DNA from 3 places in the Streptomyces sp. NPDC001220 genome. Region 2 is predicted to be linked to each of the others. Evidence: riboswitches for the same ligand, from Rfam matches in the RefSeq annotation. Region 2 holds a riboswitch; each other region holds the start of a gene.
The links. A riboswitch is a leader RNA that binds a small molecule or an ion and turns the genes downstream of it on or off. The one in region 2 is predicted to bind cobalamin.

Region 1: another riboswitch for cobalamin. It lies ahead of metE (5-methyltetrahydropteroyltriglutamate--homocysteine S-methyltransferase); the one in region 2 lies ahead of ACWDGI_RS04030 (ribonucleoside-diphosphate reductase subunit alpha).
Region 3: another riboswitch for cobalamin. It lies ahead of ACWDGI_RS26730 (cobalamin biosynthesis protein); the one in region 2 lies ahead of ACWDGI_RS04030 (ribonucleoside-diphosphate reductase subunit alpha).

The regions. Positions count from the first base shown of each region.
Region 1 is NZ_JBSFJE010000015.1:270,654-277,302, forward strand. It holds gene ACWDGI_RS32765 (SGNH/GDSL hydrolase family protein) at 1-413, shown strand, start outside; gene ACWDGI_RS32770 (endonuclease/exonuclease/phosphatase family protein) at 597-3,062, shown strand; gene metE (5-methyltetrahydropteroyltriglutamate--homocysteine S-methyltransferase) at 3,161-5,476, opposite strand; cobalamin riboswitch at 5,638-5,857, opposite strand; gene ACWDGI_RS32780 (flavin reductase family protein) at 5,935-6,450, opposite strand; gene ACWDGI_RS32785 (alpha/beta hydrolase) at 6,509-6,649, opposite strand, start outside.
Region 2 is NZ_JBSFJE010000001.1:856,243-862,891, forward strand. It holds gene ACWDGI_RS04015 (helix-turn-helix domain-containing protein) at 1-525, opposite strand, end outside; gene ACWDGI_RS04020 (hypothetical protein) at 619-861, shown strand; gene ACWDGI_RS04025 (ribonucleotide-diphosphate reductase subunit beta) at 774-1,787, opposite strand; gene ACWDGI_RS04030 (ribonucleoside-diphosphate reductase subunit alpha) at 1,787-4,153, opposite strand; cobalamin riboswitch at 4,279-4,403, opposite strand; gene mctP (monocarboxylate uptake permease MctP) at 4,784-6,412, opposite strand; gene ACWDGI_RS04040 (DUF3311 domain-containing protein) at 6,409-6,649, opposite strand, start outside.
Region 3 is NZ_JBSFJE010000011.1:288,518-295,166, forward strand. It holds gene cobN (cobaltochelatase subunit CobN) at 1-2,736, opposite strand, end outside; gene ACWDGI_RS26725 (cobyric acid synthase) at 2,733-4,280, opposite strand; gene ACWDGI_RS26730 (cobalamin biosynthesis protein) at 4,277-5,260, opposite strand; cobalamin riboswitch at 5,362-5,501, opposite strand; gene ACWDGI_RS26735 (hypothetical protein) at 5,647-5,874, opposite strand; gene ACWDGI_RS26740 (anion permease) at 5,894-6,649, opposite strand, start outside.

The DNA of each region.
Region 1 (6,649 bases), on a different contig from region 2:
TGCGGGAGCGCACCTTCGTGCCGGCCTTCCACGGCTTCCTCGACACCGTCCGCGACGGCCACCCGGACACGCCGGTCCTCGTCGTCAGCCCCATCGTCTGCCCGGCCGTCGAGACCACGCCCGGCCCCACGGTGCCGGGCGCCGACGGCAAGGTCCACACCCGCGACCGCCCCGCCGAACTGGCTGTGGGCGCACTGACGTTGACGCGCGTCCGCGAGCTGCTGACCGAGCACGTGGAGCGCCGCCGGAAGGCCGGTGACCACCGCCTCCACGTCATCGACGGCACCACCCTCTTCGGCCGCGAGGACATCGCCGACCTCCCCGACGGCCTGCACCCGAACCCGGCCGGCTACGCCCGGATGGCCGAACGCTTCCTGCCCCGGGCGTTCGGCGAGGCGGGGCTGCTGCGGTAGGACGGGGGCCGCACGGCCCGGTCCCGTGACCGGCGTTCACGGCCCGAGTGGACCCGCAGATTTAACCGCATACCCCTTGATGCCTCTTTTCTACGCGCGTAACCTCAGCCGGTCGCATGGATCCCACCGGTCGACAGCACGTCATGTGCCCTCTCCCCGGCGGACGTTGAAGGAGTCATCCTCGTGCAGATTCACAGACCCAGCGCATCGCGGGTAGCCGGCGCCGCGTTCGTGGCCGCGGCGGCCACGGCGGCCGTCATCGTGGCACCGCTGCCCGCCGCGTTCGCCACCCCGTCGGCGAGCGCGGTCGTCTCGGAGGCGTACGGCGGCGGAGGGAACTCCGGGGCGACCCTCACCAACGACTTCGTGGAGCTGGCCAACCGCTCCACGGCGGCCTACCCGCTGGACGGCTACAGCGTCCAGTACCTCCCGGCCTCCGCCTCCGCGAGCTCGCCGTGGCAGGTCACCCCGCTCACCGGCGCGCTCCCCGCCGGCGGCACCTACCTGGTCGGCGAGGGCGCGGGCGCCGGCGGCACGACCGCGCTGCCGACCGCCGACGCGACCGGCGGCATCGCGATGTCCGCCACCGCCGGCACCGTGGCTTTGGTCAAGGGCACCACCGCGCTGACCTGCAAGACGGCCGCCGACTGCACCGGCGACGCCCGGGTCGTGGACCTCCTCGGCTACGGCACCGCAGTCGTCCGCGAGGGCGGCGACGCACCGGCGACCAGCAACACCACCTCGCTGTCCCGGGCCGCCTCGCTCGCCGACACCGACGACAACTCGGCCGACTTCACGGCCGGTACGCCCACCCCGACCAACAGCGCGGGCGACACCGCGAGCGGCGGCAGCGGCGGCGGCCCCGGCGGCCCGACCGCGCCCGGCGCCTTCCGCATCCACGACATCCAGGGCACCACCCGGATCTCGCCCCTCAAGGGCCAGAGCGTGGTGGGCGTCCCCGGCATCGTCACCGCCGTCCGCACCACCGGCAGCAAGGGCTACTGGATCCAGGACCCCACCCCGGACGCCGACCCCGCCACCAGCGAGGGCCTGTTCGTCTACACCGGCTCCGCCACGCCCACCGTCTCGGTCGGCGACTCGGTCCTGGTCAGCGGCAAGGTCTCGGAGTACTACCCGGCCTCCGCCGCCCAGTCGGTCACCGAGCTGGGCAGCCCGGTCTCCACCACCCTCTCCACCGGCAACGCCCTCCCGGACGCGGTCGTGCTCGACGCCGCCACCATCCCGGGCGCGTACACGCCGACCGCCGACGGCGGCAGCATCGAGGGCCTGACCCTCCAGCCGACCGTCTACTCCCAGGACTTCTACGAGTCCTTGGAGGGCATGCGCGCCTCGGTCTCGGACGCCCGCGTGGTCGGCGCGACGAACACCTACGGCGAGATGTTCGTGACGGCCAAGCCGCACGAGAACCCCACCCGGCGCGGCGGCACCCTCTACGGCGGCTACGACCAGCAGAACACCGGCCGTATCGAGATCGTCTCGGCGGACGGTACGACTCCCGTCCTCAACGTCGGCGACAAGCTGGCCGGCACCACCACAGGACCGGTCGACTACTCCGACTTCGGCGGCTACCTGCTCGCCCCCTCCGCCGCGACCACCGGCACGGCCGTCGACAACGGTCTCCAGCAGGAGGTGACGCGCAAGCAGAAGCACGACGAGCTGGCGCTCGCCACCTACAACGTGGAGAACCTCGACCCGACCGACAGCGACGACAAGTTCGCCCGGCTCGCCAAGGGCGTCGTCAAGAACCTCTCCTCGCCCGACATCGTCACCCTGGAGGAGATCCAGGACGACAACGGCGCCACCGACGACGGCACCGTCTCCGCCGAGGCGACCCTGAAGAAGTTCACCACCGCGATCGTGGCGGCCGGCGGCCCGAAGTACGCCTGGCGGTACGTCAACCCGGTCAACGACAAGGACGGCGGCGAGCCCGGCGGCAACATCCGCCAGGTCTTCCTCTTCAACACCAAGCGGGTCTCCTTCGTGGACCGCGCGGGCTCCGGCGACGCCTCCACGACCGCCGTGTCCGTGGTCGAGGACCGCAGGGGCCAGGCCCACCTGTCCGCCTCCCCGGGCCGGATCGACCCGGCCAGTGCCGCCTGGACGGACAGCCGCAAGCCGTTGGCCGGCGAGTTCGTGTTCCAGGGCCGGACGGTCTTCGTCATCGCCAACCACTTCATCTCCAAGGGCGGCGACGACCCGGTCCACGGCCGCTACCAGGAGCCCACCCGTTCCTCGGAGACGCAGCGGCGGCTCCAGGCCGAGGAGGAGAACGCCTTCGTCGAGTCGCTGCTCGCCGCCGACCCGAGGGCCGAGATCGTGGCCGCCGGTGACCTGAACGACTTCGAGTTCTCCGACGCCGTCAAGACCCTCACCGACGACGGCAACGACCTCACCGACCTCATCAACACCCTGCCGGTGTCCCAGCGTTACAGCTACGTCTACGACGGCAACAGCCAGACCCTGGACCACATCCTGACCAGCCCCGCCATCACCCGCTACGACTACGACGTGGTCCACATCAACTCCGAGTTCGCCGACCAGGCGAGCGACCACGACCCCCAGGTCGTCCGGATCGACGTGAAGCACTGCGGGTGGAAGGCCCACCGGCCGAAGCCGCACAAGGGGTAACGGCAACGGGTGCCACCCGCGCATCCCGCGGTCGCCGTTGCAGAATCCGCCGGGTCGGGAGCCGTTTGCGGGGTCCCGACCCGGCGGGTTCTCTGCCGTCAGGAGGCGGGCAGTTCCGCACGGACCGTGCGGGCCGCGCTGACCAGGTTCTCCAGGGCGGCCCGGGTCTCGGGCCAGGCGCGGGTCTTCAGGCCGCAGTCTGGGTTGACCCACAGCCGTTCGGCGGGGATCGCCTCCAGGCCGGTGCGGAGCAGCCCGGCGGCCTCCTCCGCGCTCGGCACGCGCGGCGAGTGGATGTCGTAGACACCGGGTCCGGCCTCGCGCGGGTAGCCGTGCGCGGCGAGTTCGCGGGCGACCTGCATGTGCGAGCGGGCCGCCTCCAGGCTGATGACGTCCGCGTCGAGGTCGTCGATGGCCTGGACGACGTCGCCGAACTCGGCGTAGCACATGTGCGTGTGGATCTGGGTCCGAGGACGCGCCCCCGCGGTGCTCAGCCGGAACGACTCGGTCGCCCACGCCAGGTAGTCCGGGCGGCCGGCGGCGCGCAGCGGCAGGGTCTCGCGCAGCGCCGGCTCGTCCACCTGGATCACCGAGGTCCCGGCCGCCTCCAGGTCGTCGACCTCGTCGCGCAGGGCGAGGGCGACCTGCCGGGCGGTGTCGCCGAGCGGCTGGTCGTCCCGGACGAACGACCAGGCGAGCATGGTGACCGGACCGGTCAGCATGCCCTTGACCGGGCGGCCCGTGAGCGACTGGGCGTACGTCGTCCAGCGCACGGTCATCGGCTCGGGACGGGAGATGTCACCGGCCAGGATCGGCGGCCGCACGTACCGGGTGCCGTACGACTGGACCCAGCCGTGCTGGGTGGCCAGGTACCCCGTCAGCCGCTCGGCGAAGTACTGGACCATGTCGTTGCGCTCGGGCTCGCCGTGCACCAGGACGTCGATCCCGGACTTCTCCTGGAAGGCGATGACCTCCCGGATCTCGGCCCGGATCCGCTCCTCGTACCCGGCCGTGTCGATCCGGCCCGTGCGCAGGTCGGCGCGGGCGGTGCGCAGTTCGCCGGTCTGCGGGAAGGAGCCGATGGTCGTGGTCGGCAGCAGCGGCAGCCCGAGGTGGGCGCGCTGGGCGACGGCCCGCTCGGGGTACGGCCGGGAACGGCGGCCGTCGGCGTCGGTGATGGCGGCGGTACGAGCGCGCACCGCCGGGTCCCGGGTGATGGGCGAGTTCTCGCGGGAGGCGAGGTCGGCCCGGTTCGCCGAGAGTTCGGCGGCGATGGTGTCGGTGCCCTGGGCCAGGCCCTTGGCGAGGGTGACGATCTCGGCGGTCTTCTGCTTCGCGAAGGCGAGCCAGCGCAGGATCTGCGGCTCGATGTCCCGCTCGGCCGCCGCGTCGAGCGGCACATGGAGGAGAGAGCAGGAGGCGGCGACGTCGACCCGGTCGGCGAGCCCGAGGAGGGTGCCGAGGGTGGACAGGGACCTCGCCAGGTCGTTGACCCAGATGTTGCGGCCGTTGACGACACCCGCGACCAGCCGCTTGCCGGGCAGTCCGCCGACGGCGGCCAGCGCGTCCAGGTTGGCGGCGGCGGCCTCGGTGAAGTCCAGGGCCAGGCCCTCGACGGGGGCCTTGGCCAGCACCGGGAGTGCCTCGCCGAGGCGGTCGAAGTAGGAGGCGACCAGCAGCTTCGGGCGGTCGGGCAGGGCCCCCAGGTCGCGGTAGACCCGCGCGGCGGCGTTCAGCTCGGCCGGGGTGCGGTCCTGGACCAGGGCGGGCTCGTCCAGTTGCACCCACTCGGCGCCGGCCGCGCGCAGGTCGGCGAGGACCTCGGCGTACACGGGGAGCAGCCGGTCGAGCAGGGTGAGCGGGTCGAAGCCGGCGGCCACGCCCGGGGCCGGCTTGGCGAGCAGCAGATAGGTGACCGGGCCGACGAGCACGGGCCGGGCGGTGAGGCCGAGCGCGAGGGCCTCCTGCAGCTCGCCGACCTGCTTGCCGGAGTCGGCGGTGAAGACGGTGTCGGGGCCCAACTCCGGTACCAGGTAGTGGTAGTTGGTGTCGAACCACTTGGTCATCTCCAGCGGCGCCAGGTCCTGGGTGCCGCGGGCCATGGCGAAGTAGCCGTCCAGCGCGTCGGCGTCGACGGCGGCCCGGTGACGGGCGGGGATCGCGCCGACCATGACGGTGGTGTCCAGGACGTGGTCGTAGTACGAGAAGTCGCCGGTGGGCACCTCGTGGACGCCGGCGCCGGCGAGCTGCCGCCAGTTGCTCCGGCGCAGGCCGGCCGCGGTGGCGCGGAGGGCGTCGGCGTCGGTCCGGCCCTTCCAGTAGCCCTCGATCGCCTTCTTCAGTTCCCGGTTCGGCCCCTGGCGGGGGTAGCCGTACATGGTGGCCCGTGCCGCGGCCGCGGACTTCGCTGTCACGGAGATCTCCTTCGCGAGATGAATCCCTGAGATCCCGGAGACGGGACGAGGGCGCGAAGGGGTGACGAACCGGACGGAAACGACCCTGCACGGCACGGTCATCCGCCTGGTGTGTACGCCGACCCGCCCTCGAGGTCACCGGGATGTCCGCGCACGAGTGGTTCGCGCGCGGGCAGTTGGCAGGTCTTCGGACTCGCGGGCACGCCCTCCTGACGGAGGACACCTACCGGCCGTCGCTTCCCAGGTCCGTACGTCGGGCCCAGTGCGTATGACGGCGTTCGTTCCCACTCACCGCTGCGGGGCAGTCCCGGATTCCCACCGGGTTCCCTCTTGCGACACCCCGCCTGGCGGACGGGGCGAACCAGCTGCACGCGCCAGCCTACGGGGTACCACCGCGGACGGCGGCGACCCGTCCGGCATCCGGTGGTGTGAGCCGGCCCACCGGCTCCTCCGCGGTCTCACACCAGTGGATGCGCCGATGCGAAGGATCCGTTGTGGTGGACGAGGGCCGTGGCCTCCTCGACCACCGCGCCCGAGTCGACCTCGCCGACCACCAGCAGGTGGTCACCGATGGTCTGGCGCAGGGTGATGCGGGCCGACAGCCAGCCGGTGACGTCGTCGAGGACGGGCAGCCCGTCCGGCTGCGCCCGCCAGCGCACCCCCGCGAACCGGTCGACGCCGCTGCGCGCGAACTGCCTCGCCAGACCGGCGTTCGCGGTGCCGAGTACATGGACGGCGAACCGGTCCGCGAGGCGCGCGGCGGGGGTGCTGGACGCTTCGAGGCCGATGCAGAACGAGACCAGGGCCGGCCGCAGGGAGACGGAGGTGAAGGAAGTGGCGGTGAAGCCGACCGGGCCCGGGAAGGTGATCACCGTGACTCCGGCGGCGTGCCGGCGCAGGGTGTCGCGCAGGAGGTCCGCGCCGTCGGGGGCGGTGACCGTGGACGACGGGCTTCGATGGAGCGGGGCGCTCATGCCCTTTCCTTTCGGTACGCAGGGGGAGGGGTGGGAGAGGGACCTGCGACGGCGGCCGTCACCAGGCGCTGGACTCCACCGCGATCGCGGGCACCAGCCCGGTGCGCAGTGCCTCCAGGAAGGTCACGACCTCGGCCGCGACCGAGCGGTGCTGAAGGTCGTTGAGGACGTCGTGGTGGGCGTCGCGGACCACCGCCAG
Region 2 (6,649 bases):
CTTGCGGACGATGTGCAGACAGGCGTCGATTCCGGCCGCGGTGCCCGCCGAGGTGATCACCGGGTCCTCGTCGACGTACAGCACGTCCGGCTCGACCCGGGTGTGCGGGAAACGGCGGGCCAGCAGCCGCGCGTGCCGCCAGTGCACGGCGCACCGGCGCCCGTCCAGCAGCCCGGCCGCGCCGAGGACGAAGACGCCGGAACACACGCTCAGCACCCGGGCGCCCCGGTCCACCGCCCGGCGCAGCGCGTCGAGCAGCTCGGGCGGGTACCCCCGCTCGACATTGGAGTCCGAGGCCGGCACCGCGATCAGATCGGCCTCCTCCAGCCGCTCCAGACCGTACGGCGTGGAGACGGTGAGGCCCGGCACATGGGTGCCGAGCGACGGCCCCTCCGCCGAGACCACCGCGAAGTCGTACACCGGCAGCCCCTCGTCGGAGCGGTCGAGTCCGAAGACCTCGCAGACCACTCCGAGCTCGAAGGGGTGCACACCGTCCAGGAGCACCGCGGCCACGTTCGTCAGCATGCTGCCAGTGTGCCTCGTCGCTGGCAGCAATTCGAGGGTGCCTGGCAGTGCTGCCACTGACGGTAAGGAGCATTCAGCGCGACAGTGGTGTCCATGAACGGAAACCAGATCGAAGGTCTCGTCGGAATGGTCCTGGTCCTCGGCATCCTGGTCCTCATGGCCCTCCCGTCCGTGCTCGGCGTCCTGCGCGACAGGCGCATCGACCGGCAGATCAGGGAGGCCCACGAGGACCGCGGGGAGCAGCAGGCTCAGAAGTCCTCGTCCAGGTCGACGGTGCCCTCCACCGCGACCTGGTACGCGGACGGGCGCCGCTCGAAGAAGTTCGTCAGCTCCTGAACGCCCTGCAGCTCCATGAAGGAGAACGGGTTCTCCGAGCCGTACACCGGAGCGAAGCCGAGGCGGCCGAGCCGCTGGTCGGCGACGCACTCCAGGTACTGGCGCATCGAGTCGGTGTTCATGCCGGGCAGGCCGTCACCGCACAGGTCACGGGCGAACTGCAGCTCCGCCTCGACGGCCTCCCGCAGCATGTCGGTGACCTGCCGCTGAAGCTCGTCGTCGAAGAGCTCCGGCTCCTCCTTGCGGACCGTGTCGACCACGTCGAACGCGAAGCTCATGTGCATCGTCTCGTCACGGAACACCCAGTTGGTGCCCGTGGCGAGACCGTGCAGCAGGCCCCGGCTGCGGAACCAGTAGACGTACGCGAAGGCGCCGTAGAAGAACAGGCCCTCGATGCACGCGGCGAAGCAGATCAGGTTGAGCAGGAAGCGGCGGCGGTCGGCCTTGGACTCCAGCCGGTCCAGGTTCTCCACCGAGTCCATCCACTTGAAGCAGAACCCGGCCTTCTCCCGGATGGACGGGATGCTCTCCACCGCGGCGAACGCGGCCGTGCGGTCCTCCGGGTCGGGGAGGTAGGTGTCCAGCAGCGTCAGATAGAACTGGACGTGCACGGCCTCCTCGAACAGCTGGCGGCTCAGGTAGAGCCGTGCCTCGGGGGAGTTGATGTGCTTGTACAGCGTCAGCACCAGGTTGTTCGCCACGATCGAGTCACCGGTCGCGAAGAACGCGACGAGCCGGCCGATCAGGTGCTGCTCGGAGGGGCTGAGCCTGGCGAGGTCGGCGACGTCCGAGTGGAGGTCCACCTCCTCGACGGTCCAGGTGTTCTTGATGGCGTCCCGGTAGCGCTCGTAGAAGTCCGGGTAGCGCATCGGGCGGAGAGTCAGTTCGAAGCCCGGGTCGAGCAGGTTCTTACTGTTGCTGGTCATTACTGGCAGGCCTCGCAGGACTCGGGGTTTTCCAGGGAGCAGGCGACCGCGTCTTCGGGAGCCGTCTGCTGGGCGGGAACGGTGGCTTGGGCCTGCGCGGCACGGGCGATCCGGGTCGCCGGGCGCGAGCGCAGGTAGTACGTCGTCTTCAGGCCCGACTTCCAGGCGTACGCGTACATCGAGGAGAGCTTGCCGATGGTCGGCGTCTCCAGGAACAGGTTCAGGGACTGGGCCTGGTCCAGGTACGGGGTCCGGGCGGCCGCCATGTCGATCAGACCGCGCTGCGGGATCTCCCACGCCGTGCGGTACAGCGCCCGTACGTCCGCCGGGATCCACGCGAAGTCCTGCACCGAGCCGTTGGCCTCGCGCAGCGCCTCCCGGGTGCGGGCGTCCCAGACACCGAGGTCCTTGAGCTCCTGCACCAGGTAGGAGTTGACCTGGAGGAACTCACCGGACAGCGTCTCGCGCTTGAAGAGGTTCGAGACCTGTGGCTCGATGCACTCGTAGACACCGGCGATCGACGCGATGGTGGCGGTGGGCGCGATGGCGAGCAGCAGGCTGTTGCGCAGGCCGGTCGTCGCGATCCGCGCGCGCAGCGCCGCCCAGCGCTCCGGCCAGGTGAACTCGACGCCGTAGTGGTCGGGGTGCAGCACACCCTGTGCCGTACGGGTCTTCTCCCAGGCCGGCAGCGGGCCGCTGCGCTCGGCGAGGTCGGCGGAGGCCTCGTACGCGGCGAGCATGATCCGCTCGGCGATCCGGGTGGAGAGCGCCTTGGCCTCGGCGGAGTCGAAGGGCAGCCGCAGCTTGAAGAAGACGTCCTGCAGACCCATGGCACCGAGGCCCACCGGACGCCACTTGGCGTTGGAGCGGCCCGCCTGCTCGGTCGGGTAGAAGTTGATGTCGACGACCCGGTCGAGGAAGGTGACCGCGGTACGGACGGTCTCGTCCAGCCGCTCCCAGTCGATGTCACCGCTCGCCGTGTCCACGAACGCGCCGAGGTTCACGGAGCCCAGGTTGCAGACCGCCGTCTCGCCGTCGTCCGTGACCTCCAGGATCTCCGTGCAGAGGTTGGAGGAGTGGACGACATGGCCGGGGGTGGCCGTCTGGTTCGCGGTCCGGTTCGCCGCGTCCTTGAAGGTCATCCAGCCGTTGCCGGTCTGCGCGAGGGTGCGCATCATCCGGCCGTACAGGTCACGGGCCGGGATGGTCTTGCGGGCGAGCCCCTCGGCCTCGGCCTTGCGGTAGGCCGCGTCGAACTCGTCGCCCCACAGATCCACCAGCTCCGGCACGTCGGCCGGGGAGAACAGGGACCACTGCCCGTCGGCGTTCACCCGGCGCATGAACTCGTCCGGGACCCAGTGCGCGAGGTTCAGGTTGTGCGTACGCCGGGCGTCCTCACCGGTGTTGTCGCGCAGCTCCAGGAACTCCTCGATGTCGGAGTGCCAGGTCTCCAGGTAGACCGCGGCCGCGCCCTTGCGCCGGCCGCCCTGGTTCACCGCGGCGACCGAGGCGTCGAGCGTCTTGAGGAACGGCACGATGCCGTTGGAGTGCCCGTTGGTGCCGCGGATCAGCGAACCGCGGGAGCGGATCCGGGAGAAGGAGAGACCGATGCCACCGGCGTGCTTCGAGAGCCGGGCCACCTGGTGGTACCGGTCGTAGATGGAGTCCAGCTCGTCCTTCGGGGAGTCGAGGAGATAGCAGGACGACATCTGGGGGTGCCGGGTACCGGAGTTGAAGAGGGTGGGGGAGGAGGGGAGGTAGTCGAGGCGGCTCATGAGCCGGTAGAGCGCGGCGACTTCCTCCACCGACCTGGCGCTGTCGTCCTCGGCGAGGCCGGCGGCGACCCGGAGCAGGAAGTGCTGGGGGGTCTCGACGACCTTGCGGGTGATCGGGTGCCGGAGCAGGTAACGGCTGTGCAGGGTGCGCAGGCCGAAGTAGCCGAAACGGTCGTCGGCGTCCGGGTCGACCAGGGCGTCCAGGCGGGCCGCGTGCAGGCGCGCGAACTCGGCGGTGCGGTCCGCGATGAGGCCCTCGCGGTGGCCGACGGCGACGGACTCGGTGAAGGACGTCACGCCCTGCGAGGCGGCCTCGGCACGGATCGAGACCGTCAGCAGCCGGGCGGCGAGCCGGGAGTAGGCGGGGTCCTCGGAGATGAGACCGGCCGCCGCCTCGGTGGCCAGCTCGCGCAGCTCCGACTCGTCGGCCCGCGCGGACCGGCCGCGCAGCGCGGCGGCGGCGACCCGGCCGGGGTCGGCGTCGGGGAGGTCGGCGGTCAGCCCGGTCAGGGTCCGCAGCAACGCGGTGCCGGGACCGTCCTCGTCCACAGAGATGGTCGCTGAAGCCGGTTCGGCTGGCGCGATGGTCACGTGGGGCTCTCCCTCGCTCGGCTCGGGGCCTGGCGGAGGGCAGGAGGCAGCACACGAGCGCACGCACGCGTGTCGCGTCCCCGGCCCACTCCACGAGACCCGGACGTCAGAACACCCGGGCCGGACGGCCGGGCGTGCTGTCGGCAGGTCCTCGGACTGACGCTTGTGCACAGATGTGCGCAAGTACACCGTTGCGGGACAGTTCCGGATTCGCACCGGATTCCCCTGCGGCGACAGCGAGCATGAGCATACATCTAGTGCCGGGCCGCGGTGTCACCCCCACATGTTGTGTCGCGGAGGTGTCGGAGTGTCAGCTCGTAGGTGAGGAGAGTGATGTCGTCCAGGTGTGGCACGGGATTCCGGTCCCGCCCGGGCGTGCGGACGAAGCCGAGGCGTTCGCAGCTCGTGGAGGCGGGTCCGGGCTGTCACCTCGCCGAGGTTTTCGTGTTCGGCGGGTCGCGATCGGTGGGTCGCGCTTCGCGGATGTGGATCGTCGTGCGGAGGGGTGTGCACGACAGCGGGCCGCCGGGAGTGGGATTTCTCGGCGGCCCGCTGCGGGTTGTGGGTGGTCGCTCGCGCCCACGGCGGAGCCGCACATGGATACGGCCCCGCGCCCTGACGGGGCGCGCTCTAGTGGGCGCCCTCCGCGACGGCCGGCGGGAGTTCCACTTCCACGCCCGCGTCGCCCGCGTCGGCCGTGTAGTCCTGGGGGGTCGTCTCGTCGACGCCCTCGGGGGCCTTCAGGGCCTTCAGGGCGAACGTCAGGACCACCGTCACCACCACGTTCATCACGAACGCCGTCAGGCCGATGTAGCCGATCTCGCCGATGCCCGGGATCTCCTTGGCCGAGCCGCCGAAGTGCTTCTGGGTGGGGGAGGCCACGCCGTACGCCGCGGCCGTGCCGTAGACCATGCCGACCGCCCAGCCCGCCAGCAGGGCCCAGCGGTGGAACCAGCGGGTGAACAGGCCGCCCACCAGCGCCGGGAAGGTCTGCAGGATCCAGATACCGCCCAGCAGCTGGAAGTTGATGGCGACGGTCTTGTCCATGGTGAGGACGAAGACCAGCGCGCCGACCTTCACCAGCAGCGACACCAGCTTGGAGACCTGGGCCTCCTGCTTCGGTGTGGCGTCCGGCTTGATGAAGTCCCGGTAGATGTTGCGGGTGAAGAGGTTCGCGGCCGCGATGGACATGATGGCCGCCGGGACCAGGGCGCCGATGCCGATCGCCGCGAAGGCCACGCCCGCGAACCAGTCCGGGAACATGTTCTCGAACAGCTGGGGGATCGCCAGCTGGCCGTTGGTGACCTTGACGCCGGCCGCGATGGCCATGAAGCCGAGCAGCGCGAGCAGGCCCAGCATCAGGGAGTACAGCGGCAGGATCGTGGTGTTGCGGCGGATCACGTCACGGCTGCGGGAGGAGAGCGTCGCGGTGATCGAGTGCGGGTACATGAACAGCGCGAGCGCGGAGCCCAGCGCCAGGGTGGCGTAGGTCCACTGGCCGGCCTCGGGTGGCGACAGCGTGCCGCGTGGTTTGCCGGTGGCCGGATTGACCTGCGCGAACGCGTGGCCCGCCTTGGCGAAGATGTCGTCGAAGCCGCCCAGCTTGATCGGGATGTAGATGATCGCCACCGCGATGACGAGGTAGATCAGCCCGTCCTTCACGAACGCGATGAGCGCGGGCGCCCGCAGGCCGGAGGAGTAGGTGTACGCCGCCAGCACGCCGAAGGCGATGAGCAGCGGGAGGTCCTTCACGAACCAGTTGGTGCCGTCGCCGCCACCGACGCCCATGACGTCGAGGACGGCCTGGATGCCTACGAGCTGGAGCGCGATGTAGGGCATCGTCGCCAGGATGCCGGTCAGGGCGACGGCGAGCGAGAGGCCCTTGGAGCCGAAGCGCCCGCGCACGAAGTCCGAGGTCGTCACGTAGCCGTGCTTGTGGGAGACCGACCACAGGCGCGGCAGGAACGTGAAGATCAGCGGGTAGACGAGGATCGTGTACGGCACCGCGAAGAAGCCGGCCGCGCCCGCCGCGTAGATCGCCGCCGGTACGGCGACGAAGGTGTACGCCGTGTACAGGTCGCCGCCGAGCAGGAACCAGGTGACCCAGGTGCCGAACGACCGGCCGCCCAGGCCCCATTCGTCGAGGGAGTGCTCGTTGTCGGCCTTGCGCCAGCGTGCGGCGAGGAAACCCATGGCCGTGACGGCCAGGAAGAAGAAGATGAAGACGCCGAGCGCGACGCCGTTCACACCGTCCTTCACTTCTGCGCACCCCCGCTCGTGCTCTCGGACTTGCGGGCGCGCTGGTCACGCTGCCACAGCTGGTACGCGGTCATCGTGAGCGCGGTGGATATCAGCACCCACAGCATCTGGTACCAGTAGAAGAACGGGATCCCGATGAACGTCGGGTCCGTCTTGGCGTAGGAGCCCACCCACAGCATCGCCACGAAGGGCGCGACGAGACAGACGGTGATGACCACGCGTATCGGTGTCACCACC
Region 3 (6,649 bases), on a different contig from region 2:
GTCCAGCGGGACCACCTCGAAGCCGGTGACGCGCCGCGACGCCTCGTCCCAGACCGGACGGCAGCCCAGCAGCGCCAGGATCTCGGCGATGTCGTCGCCCTGGGTGCGCATCGCGGAGGTGCCCCACACCGTCAGCCCGACGGACTTCGGATACGCGCCGGTGTCCTGGAGGTAGCGCTGCACCAGCGAGTCGGCGAGGGACTGGCCGACCTCCCAGCTCAGCCGGGAGGGAATGGCCTTGGGGTCGACCGAGTAGAAGTTCCGGCCGGTCGGCAGGACGTTGACCAGCCCGCGGGTGGGGGAGCCGGACGGCCCCGCCGGGACGTAACCGCCGTCGAGCGCCCTGAGGATGTGGTCGATCTCGTCCGTGGTGCGGGCCAGCCGGGGCACGACCTCGGCGCAGGCGAACTCCAGCACGGCGACGGCGTCGGGGAGTTCGGTGCCGAGGACGTCACGGATGAGGGAGCGGCTGTCCGCGACGGCCCAGTCGCGCTCCTCCATCCCTTCCGCGATCCGTCGGCAGAGCTGCTCCAGCAGGTCGATGGCGTCGGCGGCCGTGCGGGCCGGACCCTCGACCAGATCGGACAGCTCGACCGGCACCTTCACCGGCGCACCGGGCTCGGCGAGCAACTCCTTCTCGACCAGGCCGAAGTGCGCGGCCAGCGCGGCCCGGAGCCCCGGCAGCGCGTTGGCCTGCCCGCCCCACACCTGCGAGGCCCGCAGCACGGCCAGCACCAGGTTCACGCGCGCCTCGCCGACCGGGCCGCCGCCGAGGATGTGCAGGCCGTCGCGGATCTGCACGTCCTTGATCTCGCACAGATAGCCGTCGATGTGCATGACGAACTCGTCGAAGTCGGCGTCGTCCGGCTGGTCGTCCACATGCAGGTCGTGGTGGAGTTCGGCCGCCTTGACCAGCGTCCAGATCTGCGCCCGCACGGCCGGTGCCTTCGTCGGGTCCAGGTCGGAGACCAGCGCGTACTCGTCGAGCAGCTGCTCCAGTTTGGCCAGGTCGCCGTAGGTGTCGGCACGGGCCATCGGCGGGACCAGGTGGTCGACCACGGTGGCGTGCCCGCGCCGCTTGGCCTGGGTGCCCTCGCCGGGGTCGTTGACGATGAACGGGTAGATCAGGGGCAGCTCGCCGAGGACCGCGTCCGGCGCACAGCCGGCGCTCAGCCCGAGCCCCTTGCCGGGCAGCCACTCCATCGTGCCGTGCTTGCCCATGTGCACGACCGCGTCCGCGCCGAAAGAGTTTTCGAGCCACCGGTAGGCCGCCATGTAGTGGTGCGACGGCGGCATGTCCGGGTCGTGGTAGATCGCGATCGGGTTCTCGCCGAAGCCGCGCGGCGGCTGGATCATCACGACGACGTTCCCGAACTGCAGGGAGGCGAGGACGATGTCGTCCCCGTCGACGTAGAGGGAGCCCGGCGGCTCGCCCCACGCCTCCAGCATGCCTGCCCTGAGGTCCGGGTCCAGCGTGTCGAACCACGCCCGGTAGTCGGCGAGCGGCACCCGCGCGGGCGCGGCGGCCAGCTGCTCCTCGGTGAGCCATTCGACGTCGTGGCCACCGGCGTTGATGAGCCGGTGGATCAACTCGTCCCCGTTGTCGGGGTGTCCCTCGACCCCGTACCCGGCATCCCGCAGCGCGTCCAGCACGCGTACCGCCGAGGCAGGCGTGTCGAGCCCGACCGCGTTGCCGACCCGCGAGTGCTTGGTCGGATAGGCGGTGAAGACCAGCGCGAGCTTCTTGTCCGCGTTCGGCTTGTGCTTCAACCGCGCGTGCCGCAGGGCGATTCCGGCCACCCGTCCGGCCCGCTCGGGGTCGGCGACGTACACCGGGACGTCGTCCGGCCCCTGCTCCTTGAAGGAGAACGGCACGGTGATCAGACGGCCGTCGAACTCCGGGATGGCGACCTGCATAGCCGCGTCCATGGGGGAGAGGGCGGCGTCGGACTCGTCCCAGGTGCTCTTCGACGAGGTCAGGCACAGGCCCTGCAGCACCGGGACGTTCAGATCGGCGAGCGCCCCGATGTCCCAGGCCTCCTCGTCACCGCCGGCCGAGGCCTGCGAGGCGTGGGTGCCGCCGGCCGCCAGCACGGTGGCGACCAGCGCGTCGGCCCCGGCGAGGATCTCGTACAGCCCGGCGTCCGCCCCGCGCAGCGAACCGCAGTACACCGGAAGGGCGTTGGCGCCCCGTGCCTCGATCGCCTCGCACAGGGTGTCCACGAAGGCGGTGTTGCCGCTGAGTTCATGGGCCCGGTAGAAGAGCACCCCGACCGTGGGACGGCCGGCCCGGATCCGGTACGCGCCGTGCACCCCGAACTCGGGCATCCTCTGCGGCTCGGCGAACCCCTCGCCGGTCAGCAGCACGGTGTCGGACAGGAACCGGGACAGCTCAAGCAGGTTCGCGGGGCCGCCCTCGACGAGATAGCGCAGCGCCTCCGCGACCACGCCGGCCGGCACCGACGACTCGGCCATCAACTCGGCGTCCGGCACGGACTCGCCGCCGAGCAGCACGGTCGGCACCCCGGACGCCCGGAGCGCGGCGAGCCCGTCCTCCCAGGCCCGCTTGCCACCGAGCAGCCGTACGACGGCGACGTCCGCGCCCTCGATCAGCGCGGGCAGCTCCTCCGTGACGTCGACGCGCGTCGGATTGCCGATCCGGTAGTCGGCACCGGAGGCGGCCCGGGCCGCCAGCAGATCGGTGTCGGCGGTCGACAACAACAACACAGTGCTCATGCGGGCGCTCCCGGTGGGATGAAAGGCAGTCCTTGCGGCGCGCCCGACTCGATGAGCCGCCAGAGCGCGTCGGTGTCCGCGTGCTGTTCGATCAGGTCGCCGAGCCGGTCGAGCTGCTCCTCGCGCAGCGCGGCGAACGAGGTGTCGGGGGCCGGCACGAACCGGCGGCCCGCGGCGGCCGCCACCTCGCGCAGAAAGGCCCGGCGGAAGCCGTCCGACTCCAGGGAGCCGTGCCAGTGGGTGCCCCAGGTCTGCCCGACCCGGCAGCCGTCCAAGAAGGGCTCCCCACCGGTGACTTCGGCCACCCCGTGATGGATCTCGTACCCCTCGACGCGCTCGCCGAGGGCCTCGCCGACGGGCCGGGTGAGGGTCTTCTCCCGGGCGAACCGCACCCGTAGGGGCAGGACCCCGAGACCGGCCACCTGTCCGCGCCGGCTCTCGACCTCGTCCTCGATGTGCTCGCCGAGGACCTGGAAGCCACCGCAGATGCCGAGCACCGGCCGCCCCTCGGCGACCCTGCGCTTCAGCGCCTCCGCGAGCCCCCGCTCCCGCAGCCACTCCAGGGCCCGGACCGTCCCCCGGGTGCCCGGGATCACGACGAGGTCGGCGTCGGCGAGTTCCTCGGGCCGGTCCACGAACCGCACCACGACACCCGGTTCGGCGGCCAGCGCGTCCACGTCCGTGAAGTTGGACATCAGGGGGATGGCACAGACGGCGACCCGCAGCACGTCCGCGCCGACCGGCGGAGTCGTGTTCGACTCCCGGACGGTCCCGCGCAGCGAGACCCTCCCCCACGCTCGGCTTCGCTCGCGCGGGGGGACCCCCATCCCGTCCTCCTCGTCGATCCCGAGCCCGTGCCGGAAGGGGAGCACGCCGTAGGTGTGCCGCCCGGTGAGGCCGTGCAGCATGTCGAGGCCGGGCTCCAGCAGGGAGACGTCGCCCCGGAACTTGTTGACGAGGAACCCGGCGACGAGGGCCTGGTCCTCCGGCGAGAGCAGGGCGACGGTGCCGAAGAAGGAGGCGAACACGCCCCCGCGGTCGATGTCGCCGACGACGAGCACCGGGATCCGCGCGTTGCGCGCGATCCCCATGTTCACGATGTCGGTCCGGCGCAGGTTGATCTCCGCCGGACTGCCCGCCCCCTCACAGATCACCGCGTCATACGTGCCCCGCAACTCGGCGAGACAGTCGAGCACGGTCCCGAGCAGCTTCTGCTGCCGTCCCCCGTGGTAGCCGCGCGCGCTCAGCTCGCCGACCGGTTTCCCGAGCAGTACGACCTGGCTGCTCTGCTCGCCGCCCGGCTTGAGCAGCACGGGGTTCATCAGCGCGGTCGGCTCGATGCGACAGGCCTGTGCCTGCATGGCCTGCGCCCGCCCGATCTCGGCGCCCTCGCGCGTGACGAAGGAGTTGAGGGACATGTTCTGCGCCTTGAACGGCGCGACCTTGACGCCCTGCCGCACCAGCCACCGGCAGATACCGGCGGTGACGACACTCTTGCCGGCGTCGGAGGTGGTACCGGCGACGAGGAGCCCGCCGCCGTTCACGACGTCCGTCCCGGCCGCCGTGCGGAGCGCTGTGCCGGGCGCCGTGAAAGCGCCCCCCGCAGCAGGGCCCCGGCCGCGCCGGCCCCGAACGCCAGCCACCCCACCCGCCGTGACAGTCTTACCGCCCGCTCGATGTCCGCGACTTCCACCGCACGCCCCTCCGCGTTCAGTACCGGCCGGTGCTCGACCCGCCCGCCGTATGACAAGGTCCCGCCGAGCCGTACCCCCAACGCCCCGGCGAACGACGCCTCCACCGGCCCGGCGTTGGGGCTCGGGTGCTTCGCCGCGTCGGACCGCCAGGCCCGTACGGCCCCCTCGGTGTCCGCTCCGGCGACGGCGGCCAGTACGGCGGTGAGCCGTGCCCCCGGCCACCCCGCCACGTCGTCCAGCCGCGCCGAGGCCCACCCGTACCGCCGGTACCGGGCCGACTTGTGACCCACCATGGCGTCCAGGGTGTTGACGGCCCGGAACCCGAGCAGCCCCGGCACCCCGCCCACGGCCCCCCACACCAGCGCACCCACGACCGCGTCGCTCGTGTTCTCCGCGACGGACTCCACGACGGCCCGGGCGATTCCGTCGGCGTCCAGGGCCTGCGGATCCCGTCCGCACAGATGCGGCAGCCGGGCCCGGGCGGCCTCGACGTCCCCCGTCTCGAGGGCGCGTCCGATGACACCGGCCTCGCGGGCGAGTGAAGTGCCCCCGACGACGGCCCAGGTGGCGGTCGCGGTGAGCGCGACGGAAGCGGCGGTGGACGGTCGTACGACCCGCTGGGCCAGGGCACCCAGCGTCACGGCGCCGCCGGCGCAGACGGCGGTGTGCAGCGCGCCCCACCCACGGTGGTCCCGCCACAGCGCCCGTTCGACGGCCCCGGCCGCCCGTCCGAACGCGGCGACCGGATGCCCGCGGCGCGGATCGCCGAGCAGCAGATCGCCGAGAAGGCCGGCGGCGGCGCCGTACGCGAAGACGCGACCGGCACCCATCGGCTCAGCCCGCCGCGGGGGCGGGAACGGGCCTGGTACTCAACCTCGAACGGCAGCCGCGCATGGCGATATGTCCTCACTCAGGGTGTCCACGCCCTGGTTCGACGAGACCGGCGGTGAGAGTTCCTGGCTCCCGGGGATTGCTACCCCGGTGACAGTGGCGGGACCGCGCCGGATTCACACCGGCTTCCTCTCTTGCCGCCGTACTTGGCTCCGGAAGTCCACCACGCCCCCGGAAGACCCGTCAACTTGCCGTTGACCTGCGGGAGGAGTGTGTGGGAAGGCCCACACCGGTGGGCCGGCGGGGCTCGTGGGACATGCCGAAGGCTCCTCCCGAGCGAGTCGGGGAGGAGCCTTGTCCGGCCGAGGTCAGGCCTTGGCCACGATCAGGACTTGGCCACGATCAGGTGGATGCCGTACGCCACCGCGGCCGCGCAGGCGGCGAAGCACAGGTAGGCGGCGGTCACGGCCAGGGCCGCGGAGTTGCCCTGGGCCACGGCGCGTTCGCGGGCGGAGAGGCCCTTGATGCCGAGGGTGAAGAGGGCCACCATGCCCACGGTGACCACGAGGCTGACGCCGAAGACGGAGCCGATGGCTGCCCAGTCGATGTTCATGTCGGTTCTTCCTCGGGTGTCAGACGGTCGCGGCCGGGTCGGTGGCGGCGGCCGGCGCGGGTGACGGGGCGGGGGACGGGATCGTGGCGGTGAGGTCGTCGGCCACCGTGCCGGCGGGCGGCGGGGTCACGGCGGCCATCGCCGCGGTCACCACGCCGGCCGGCTCCGTGCCGTCGGTGTCGTTGACGTTGGCGCTGTCCACGACCTCGCGGCGGGAGAGCTTCCAGATCGTGGCGCTGGATGCGACGAGGAAGACGGCGACGACCGCCGTGCCCCAGTCGCCGAGGTCCGTCACGGACTCGGCGAGCGCGCCGACGACCGCGGCCGCGGGGAGGGTGAGCACCCAGGCGATCATCATGCGGGTCGCGGTGGACCAGCGGACCGTACCGCCCTTGCGGCCCAGGCCCGCGCCCATCACGGAACCGGAGACGACGTGCGTGGTGGAGAGGGAGAAGCCGAGGTGGGAGGAGGCCAGGATGGCGGTGGCCGCGCTGGTCTGGGCGGCGAAGCCCTGCTGCGGCTGGAGGTCGGTCAGGCCCTTGCCCATGGTGCGGATGATCCGCCAGCCGCCGATGTAGGTGCCGAGGGCGATGGCGAGGCCGGCGGAGAGGATGACCCAGGTGGGAGGGTTCGAGCCGGGGGCGATGGAGCCGCCCGCGATCAGCGCGAGGGTGATGATGCCCATCGTCTTCTGCGCGTCGTTGGTGCCGTGCGCGAGGGAGACCAGGCCGGCCGAGGCGATCTGACCGGCGCGGAAGCCCTTGCGGGTGGCGTT